DNA from 4 places in the Pseudomonas sp. MAFF 730105 genome. Region 3 is predicted to be linked to each of the others. Evidence: predicted binding sites of a transcription regulator. Region 3 holds the regulator's gene; each other region holds the start of a gene.
What was found. The regulator FliA, encoded in region 3, starts transcription of late flagellar genes. The targets are predictions, from matches to a motif close to CTAAAGTTTNNNNNNNNNNNGCCGNTAA.

Region 1 (2,192 bases), 1.5 Mb from region 3:
GTTATTTCCTGGCCGTCAGTCCGACGTCTTGGCCATCTGCCGATCCGAGGCGCGCCAGATCAGTCGTGTCGTGTCATAGCCCTGCTGGCGTGCCTTGCTCAGCAGTTCTTCGCGCACCACACTGTTGACCGTCGGCGTACGGGACAACAACCACATGTAGCGCCGGCTAGGGTCGCCGACAATGGCGGTCTTGTAGTCATCGCTGACGTACAACACCCAATATTGTCCCTTCGATACACCCGGCAGGATCCGCGAGACCCAGGTGTCGAACTCGACCCAGAGCTTGTCGGTCTTGCCCGGCACCTGTGGCGTAGCGGTGCCCTTGGCTTCTTCCCACTTCCAGTCAGAGGTCAGGCAGCGATTGAACACCCCCATGTTGCCGTCAGGCTTGAGGGTGTAATGGGCTTCCGATTGTGCGCAGTTGCGCTGGAAATACATTGGCAGGCGAGCCAACTCGTACCAGGTCCCTTGGTAACGCTTGAGATTGACGCTGTTGACGGTCTTGGGCGCCAACGGGTCTTCGCCAGAAGTGGCACAGCCGGCCAATACCAGGCCAGCCAAAAGCACTAACAATAACCGCATCATTATTTTTCTCCCGCGGGCACGTGGCCCCGGTTTACTTCAGGCCTTGGCCGGAAAACATCAACACCTTCTCACCGGCATACTGCACGCTGATAAAGCTTTTCTGATCGCCCCAGGTGCAACTGGACATGCCGAGCGCGCCCGAACAGTCGGTCGGTTTCCCCAGTAACGTCTCGACTTCGGCCTTGGACATGCCGGCTGACAGCTTCGAATAGTTTTCCTGGTTGACCTTGCTGCATGCGGTCAACAAGACGCACAAAGACAACAACGCGATAGATCGCAGGGACATCGTGAAACTCCTGGAGCGGAAGGGAGGTGGCAGGGTGCCAACCTGAAGCTTAGAAGAGAAAACCCCTATCTGGTTCCCCGCGCAACCCGGTATTTATTGGAGTAAAAGCAGGTAGTTCGTCGGTAAATCAACAAGTTTGTGATGCCGTCGTGCATTTCGTCGGTTTTACCTCGTTGACGCCTGAATCCCGGCGCTCTCAGGCCGATAAAAGAACAGCGCGAAACCCTGCCTTATGGCAAATTGACGCCCCTTCCTGACCAGCTCCTATGCGGTAGCGTTCTTAATGACCAGAAACATGAAATTCAGCCACAAAATCCTGCTGGCCGCAGCCCTTGTGGTAGCCGTTGCGTTCGCCTGTTTCATCCTGTTCAACGACTATCGTCAGCGTCAAAGCCTGCGCAACAGCACCGAAACTTCCATGCAGGAACTCGGCAACCTGACCAGCCGTAATATCCAGACGTGGGTCGACGGTCGTATCCAATTACTCCAATCGCTGGCCCAGCAGATCGCCGTGGACGGCAACAGCGCTGCCAGCCTCAAGCGAGCCATCGACCTGCCCGCCTATACTGGCAACTTCCAGCTCAGCTACTTCGGTGGCGTCGACGGTGTAATGTTCTCCGTGCCGGCCGGCAATCGCGCCGCCGACTACGATCCTCGCGCCCGTGGCTGGTACAAGGCCGCCAACAGCGCACAGCAAACCATCGTTACCGAACCCTACATTGCCGCCTCGTCGGGCAAACTGGTCATCACCGTCGCGACCCCGGTACAGCGACAGAACCAGATGATCGGCGTGGCGGGTGCGGACATCGACCTGTCGAGCATCAGCACCATCATCAACTCGCTGAACTTCGGCGGCCACGGCCATGCTTTCATCGTCAGCGCCGATGGCAAGATCCTGATCCATCCCGACAGCAAACGCATCCTCAAGACCCTGGCCGAGGCCTACCCCAACGGGGCACCGCAGGTCAGCCCGGGCATGAAAGAAGTCGAACTCGACGGCAAGACCCAATTCATCTCGTTCACCCGGGTCAACGGCGTGCCGGGCGCCGACTGGTACGTGGCACTGGTACTCGACAAGGACACCGCGCTGGCCATGCTCAGCGAGTTCCGTACCTCGGCGCTGGTCGCCATGATCATTGCCGTGGTGTTCATCATCACCCTGCTGGGCATGTTGATCCGCGTGCTGATGCAACCGCTGCTGACCATGGGCCGTGCGATGCATGACATTGCCGAAGGTGAAGGTGACCTGACCCGACGCCTGACCATTCACGGCCAGGACGAGTTCGGTGCCCTGGGTACCTCCTTCAACCGTTTCGTCGAA
Region 2 (2,192 bases), 1.4 Mb from region 3:
GGCGCATCAGGATTTCGCTGGTATGGGCGGAAGTCCGTTGCAGGTTGTCCAGGCTCGATGCCATGGCGCCAGTGGCTTGGGTGACTTCGCCGATCATATCTTGCAGATAAACGATGAAGCGGTTGACCGAATGACCAATTGCTCCCAGCTCGTCCTCGGCACGGATGGTGATGCGTCGGGTCAGGTCGGCATCGCCGGTGGACAGCGCGTCGATGTTGCCCTTGAGTATCTTCATGCGGCCGGTCAGTTGGCGGATGGCGTACAACTGCATCAGCACCAACAGGATGACCATCGGGATTTGCAGCAGACTGAGGGTATTCAGTACGTCATCGCGCTGGGCGGTGATCAGGCGGGTTGGCAAGGCGGTGGCGAGGAACCAGGGCGTGCCTTCGATGGGGCGCATGAAGAACGTGCTGGCTTCGCCCTTGTTGTCGAACTCGACCCGCTGCAACGGTTGATCACGGTGAGCCAGGCCTGCCTTGACCTGAGCGGCAAAGGGCGAGGCGGCGGCCAGTTCGCTGACATTCTTGAGCACGATCGGACCGCTGATGCGCGAGCTGTTGCTGATGATCTTGCCGTCGCCTTCGACAATCAGCATCTCGGCGTTCAGGTCGGCTTCCTTGCGCGCCACCAGGTCATTGAAGAACCCCAGGGTCACGTCAATGGTGGAGACGCCATAAGGAACGCCGTTTTTCTGGATGGCCATGGCGCAGTTGGTGCGCGGTTCGGCGCTGGCGTCATCTTTATAGGCGGCGGCCCAGGCGCATTTGCCGGGCGGGGTGGCCATGCCGCCCTTGTGCCAGGGCTGCTCGTAATAGTTTGGTGCGGCGTCGCTGTTCCAGAACGTATTGACCACCAGCTTGCCAGAGCTATCGCGGTGCCAGAACGTGCTGAACTTGTTGCGTCCTTCGGCGCGCTGGTTGGGCAGCGGCCAGATCCCGCCACCGAAGACTTTCGGTTCGCCGTATTGGTCCACCAGACCTGGAAGTACCTTGTCGATGGCATCGCTGTCGAGCAACGGAATGGTCTGGGTGATGCTGCGTTGCTGGGCCTGTACTTTGTTCAGCTCGCCCTGGATCTGCTCCGCGACTTCGCCGATGCGGTTGAGCGCCACTTGCTCCTCGGTCTGGCGCAGCTTGGGCGCCACCAGATAACTGATGCCCACGACCGTCAGGATGGACAACACCAGGATGAATAGGACCAGGAACAGCGTGTAGCGAGCCTGAATAGTGCGGAATGAGGGCATTGGACAGTTCCTTGCTCGAAGGCGTCTTTCGGGGCGGTAGACTTATCTGTATCGGCCCCTCGCCATAGCGCTTGAATGTCGGACGCTTGGCGCGGGGTACCGTTCGTCGCCCGCCTCCCGTCACGCCGCCGAGCTGGACCGCGTGCCTCTCCAGGTCTGTGTATGGGCCTGCAGCTCATCGTGCAGTCGTTGCATCGGCCTGGCATGCAGGTCGAGCTGGCGAGCCAGCGCGCCACGGTGAAACAGCGCCTGCCAGTGCAGCTCGCCTTCGACGGGCACCATGCCGGTAAAAATGAAGCCGGCAGCCATCAACCGTCGATAATCCTCGGGGAACTGTCGACGCAGTCCGAGTCGTACCGAGATCGACCAGTGGGCCGGCAAGCGTTGCAGTTGCCTGGCCAGATGCCGGCTCATGTGACCAGCGACCACGTCGATACGCCCGGGTAGTGAGCTGATCTGCAGTGGCTGCATCGAGGCCGGTGCATCGTCGACGGTGGTGCCAAATTGCGCTGCCAAGGGAGTCATCAACCATTGGCACGAGGCAGGCCAGTGCACCTGCGGCAAAGGCCGCTGATGCTCGCCCATCATCTGGCAGCCGATCACAATCGTCTCGGCCTGGGCCGCGGCGAACGGCGAGGGCACGTAGTCGGGCATCAGCCCGACATCATGGAAACCGAGTCGTTGCGCCAATCGTTGGCTGTAGAGGTGGCTGGTGACCTGTTTGATGGACAGCCTGACGAGACCGAGGTCGTTACAGCGCTCCAGGAGTAGCCGGCCCAGGCGGGTAGCGATCTGGCTGCCTTGCCGTGCCGGGTCCACTGCCACCAGTGCCAGTTCCGCATCCTCCCGGTTCGCGACCGGTCGGCACAACGCCGCGTGGCCCACCACCCGGTCCTCCATCACGGCAACCATGGAAAACCAATGTCGATGCTGATTGTGCTGGCAG
Region 3 (2,192 bases):
CAGCCGTGCCGTGAGTGTGCAAATGCAGGACGAACCCAGCGAAGAAGCCATGGCTGATATGTTCGCTGATATCTACCACAGCCCGACCAAGCAGGTTGGCTGAGGTAATCATGAATATTTTTTGTACCTACATCGATGGTCTGCCAGGCAATGTTCCGTATGTGAACGCGCAGCCAGTAATGTGGCCTCCGTCTAAGTAAGACAGGTAAAGAACGAACATGGGCAGCATGCATCCCGTACAGGTGATCGCGGTGACCGGCGGCAAAGGTGGCGTCGGCAAGACTAACGTGTCAGTGAACTTGTCCCTGGCTCTGGCAGAGCTTGGCCGACGGGTCATGCTGCTGGACGCCGACCTGGGCCTGGCGAACGTGGACGTGCTGCTGGGGCTCACACCCAAACGCACGCTGGCGGACGTGATCGAAGGCCGCTGCGAACTGCGTGATGTGTTGTTGCAGGGGCCGGGCGGGATTCGTATCGTGCCGGCCGCCTCCGGCACCCAGAGCATGGTTCATCTGACCCCGGCCCAGCACGCCGGTCTCATCCAGGCATTCAGCGACATTGGCGACAACCTCGATGTGCTGGTGATCGACACGGCGGCGGGTATCGGTGATTCGGTCGTCAGTTTCGTGCGTGCCGCCCAGGAAGTGCTGCTGGTGGTCTGCGACGAGCCCACCTCCATCACCGACGCCTATGCCCTGATCAAGCTCTTGAACCGTGACTACGGCATGAACCGCTTCCGCGTCCTGGCCAACATGGCCCAGAGCCCGCAGGAAGGGCGCAACCTGTTCGCCAAGTTGACCAAGGTCACCGATCGCTTCCTGGACGTTGCCCTGCAATACGTCGGCGCCGTGCCGTACGACGAGAGCGTGCGCAAGGCTGTCCAGAAGCAACGTGCCGTCTATGAAGCTTTTCCCCGTTCCAAATGCGCGCTGGCATTCAAGGCGATCGCCCAGAAGGTCGATACCTGGCCACTGCCGGCCAACCCTCGTGGGCATCTGGAGTTTTTCGTCGAGCGTCTCGTGCAACAAACAGCAGGGCCCGTGTTATGACAGCCAGCGGTTACAACCACCTCTACAAAAAATCGGCACGGGACGCCCAGTACGAGTTGATCGAGCGTTACGCGCCCCTGGTCAAGCGCATCGCCTATCACTTGCTGGCGCGGTTGCCGGCCAGTGTCCAGGTTGAAGACCTGATCCAGGCGGGCATGATCGGACTGCTCGAAGTGGCGAACAAATACGACGCGAGCAAGGGCGCCAGTTTCGAGACGTACGCCGGCATTCGCATTCGTGGCGCGATGCTCGACGAAGTCCGCAAGGGCGACTGGGCACCCCGTTCGGTGCACCGTAATACCCGCATGGTCAGTGACGCCATTCGCGCTATCGAAGCGAAAACCGGGCGAGACGCTAAAGATCATGAGGTTGCGGCCGAACTCCAGTTGAGTCTCGATGATTATTACGGGATTTTGAACGATACCTTGGGCAGCCGCCTGTTCAGTTTCGACGACCTGTTGCAGGACGGCGATCATGAAGGGCTGCACGAGGATGGCGCGAGTACTCACATGGAGCCTGCGCGTGATCTGGAAGACGAACGTTTCCAGAGCGCGCTGGCCGATGCGATTGCCAATTTGCCGGAGCGTGAGCGACTGGTCTTGGCGCTGTACTACGACGAAGAGCTGAACCTCAAGGAAATCGGTGAAGTCCTGGGGGTCAGCGAATCGCGGGTCAGTCAGTTACACAGCCAGTGCGCCGCCCGTTTGCGGGGGCGTTTGGGGGAGTGGCGAGCGCGCTGACAATCGGTGCGGGGAGGTTGCGAGCAGGGTTTGCGTGGCACGTGTTGCGCAGTCTCGATCCGTTGTGTCCCGGGCCGTTGTCGAATGCTGTACCGGATTGATTGAAATGGCGCGTTCAGGTGCTGCACGCGTTTAAGACTGCTTGGAGGTCGAATTGGACAAGAACATGAAAATCCTCATTGTTGATGACTTTTCAACGATGCGGCGGATCATAAAAAACCTGTTGCGTGACCTTGGGTTCACCAACACGGTCGAGGCCGACGATGGCACTACTGCCATCCCGGTTCTCAACAGCGGGAGCATCGACTTTCTGGTGACTGACTGGAACATGCCTGGCATGACCGGTATCGATTTGCTGCGCCATGTGCGCGCCGATGAAAAACTCAAGCACCTCCCGGTGCTG
Region 4 (2,192 bases), 1.4 Mb from region 3:
GGGCCGCGTGCCTGCGCGTGCCGGAATCGTTCATGGCCGGGCGCTTGTCCAGTCGACCCAACCGAATTGCCAGGTCGCCAGGATCAACAAGCCGAACACGATCCGATACCAGGCGAACACCGCATAGCTGTGGTTGGCGATGAACCGCAGCAACCCCTTGACGGCGATCATGGCGAAGATGAACGCGGTGACGAAACCGATGGCAAACACCGGGAAGTCCGCCGGTACGAAAAGCGCGCGGTATTTGTAGCCCGAGTAGACAGCCGCACCGACCATGGTCGGCATGGCCAGGAAGAAGGAGAACTCGGTCGCGGTCTTGCGCGACAGGCCGAACAGCAACCCGCCGATGATGGTCGAGCCGGAACGGGAGGTGCCGGGAATCATCGCCAGGCACTGGGCCAGACCGACCTTGATTGCATCTTTCCAGGTGATGTCGTCCACCGTTTCGGCGTGTACTTCATGCTGGCGCTGTTCGGCCCACAGCATGATGAAACCACCCACCACCAGCGCGGCGGCCACGGTGATCGGGTTGAACAGGTATTCGTGGATCAGATCCGCAAACAGCACGCCCAGCACCACGGCTGGCAGGAAGGCGATCAACAGGTTGGCGGTAAACCGCCGGGCACTGGGTTGGGTGGGCAAACCCAACACAACATCGAAGATCTTGCGCCGGAATTCCCAGACCACTGCCAGGATCGCCCCCAACTGGATGATGATGTTGAACGCCATGGCCCGTTCCCCACCGAACCCGAGCAAGTCGGCGACAACGATCTGGTGCCCCGTGCTGGAAATCGGCAGGAATTCCGTCAGACCTTCTACAATGCCAAGAATCAGTGCCTGAAAGGCAGTCCACAAATCCATTCATCCCCCAAGAAAGGCCCTGTCAGCAGGACCTCATCGATAATCAAGAGTCATGCCCTTACGAGCAGCGGGTGCACGATAACTGCGCCATAGCCCAAAAAACCAATGAAAAATCAAAGGCAGGCTCAGGTTTTGCGCCGCGAGGCCGAAATCCTATCAGACAAGCCCTCATAACGCCGACGCGTTATGGCCCAGGGGGCAATCCACCGGCCGTGGATGACAAGAACAAGAAACTGGAGTGACAGCGTATGAATAGCTTGCGCAATGTGTCGATCAGCCGACGCTTGTGGCTCATCCTCGTCGTGGCCATCTTGATGGTATTCACGCTGGGTGCCCTGATGCTGAAACAGATCCACAGCGATCTCTATCAGGCCAAGGTGCAGAAAACCCAGCATGTGGTCCAGACCGCCAGCGGCGTGCTGAGCTACTACCATGGCCTGGAAACCGCCGGCACCCTGACCCGCGAAGCCGCCCAGAAACAGGCCCTCAGTGCCGTGCGTGGCCTGCGCTATAACGAAACCGACTATTTCTGGATCAATGACCTGACCCCGGTCATGATCATGCACCCGACCAACCCGAAGCTAGAGGGCCAGAACCTCTCGGCGATCCGCGACCCGAACGGTTTCGCACTGTTCAACGAGATGGTCATCATCGCCAAGGCCAAGGGTGCCGGGATGGTGAACTATCTATGGCCGAAACCGGGCGCCGAGGCACCGGTCGGCAAGACGTCCTACGTCAAACTGTTCGAACCCTGGGGCTGGATCATCGGTTCGGGCGTATACGTGGATGACGTACAGGCCGAGTTCCTGGCCCAACTGATCAAGGCCTCGCTGGTGGGCCTGACGATCGCACTGATCATGAGCCTGCTGTTGACCCTGATCGTGCGCAGCATCGTGCGGCCCCTGCAAGAGACGGTGAACGCGATGGCCAACATTGCCAGCGGTGAAAGCGACCTGACCCGCACCCTCGACACCCATGGCCAGGATGAAGTCACCCAACTGGCGCGCCACTTCAACGCGTTCACGACCAAGCTGCGCGAGGTGGTGAGCCAGCTGCAGGTTTCTGCCAGCGCCCTGGGGCAATCGTCCAGCGAATTGGGCAGCGACGCCGCCCAGGCCCAGGAGCGCAGCCAACAGCAATCGCAGCAGATGGAGTTGGTGGCCACGGCGATCAACGAAGTGACCTATGGCGTCCAGGATGTGGCCAAGAACGCCGAACATGCCGCCAGTGAAATGCGCGACGCCGAGTCCCAGGCCCAGCAGGGCCAAGTCAACATCGATGGTAGCTTGCAGCAGATCGACCGTCTTTCCCAGACCATCGACCAAGCGGTT

Region 1: the regulator FliA is predicted to act here: its motif matches at 1,052-1,079, upstream of PCOSP_RS01770 (methyl-accepting chemotaxis protein).
Region 2: the regulator FliA is predicted to act here: its motif matches at 1,295-1,322, upstream of PCOSP_RS14315 (methyl-accepting chemotaxis protein).
Region 4: the regulator FliA is predicted to act here: its motif matches at 986-1,013, upstream of PCOSP_RS14495 (methyl-accepting chemotaxis protein).

Annotation. Positions count from the first base shown of each region.
Region 1 covers NZ_AP018438.1:397,725-399,916, reverse strand. Annotated here, with positions in the region: gene PCOSP_RS01780 (lipocalin family protein) at 16-585, opposite strand; gene PCOSP_RS01775 (outer membrane protein assembly factor BamE domain-containing protein) at 617-871, opposite strand; gene PCOSP_RS01770 (methyl-accepting chemotaxis protein) at 1,155-2,192, shown strand, end outside.
Region 2 covers NZ_AP018438.1:3,252,340-3,254,531, forward strand. Annotated here, with positions in the region: gene PCOSP_RS14315 (methyl-accepting chemotaxis protein) at 1-1,246, opposite strand, end outside; gene PCOSP_RS14320 (GNAT family N-acetyltransferase) at 1,367-2,192, opposite strand, start outside.
Region 3 covers NZ_AP018438.1:1,901,829-1,904,020, forward strand. Annotated here, with positions in the region: gene flhF (flagellar biosynthesis protein FlhF) at 1-103, shown strand, start outside; gene fleN (flagellar synthesis regulator FleN) at 219-1,049, shown strand; gene fliA (RNA polymerase sigma factor FliA) at 1,046-1,789, shown strand; gene PCOSP_RS08490 (chemotaxis response regulator CheY) at 1,956-2,192, shown strand, end outside.
Region 4 covers NZ_AP018438.1:3,293,207-3,295,398, reverse strand. Annotated here, with positions in the region: gene PCOSP_RS14505 (DUF1294 domain-containing protein) at 1-34, opposite strand, end outside; gene PCOSP_RS14500 (undecaprenyl-diphosphate phosphatase) at 31-861, opposite strand; gene PCOSP_RS14495 (methyl-accepting chemotaxis protein) at 1,110-2,192, shown strand, end outside.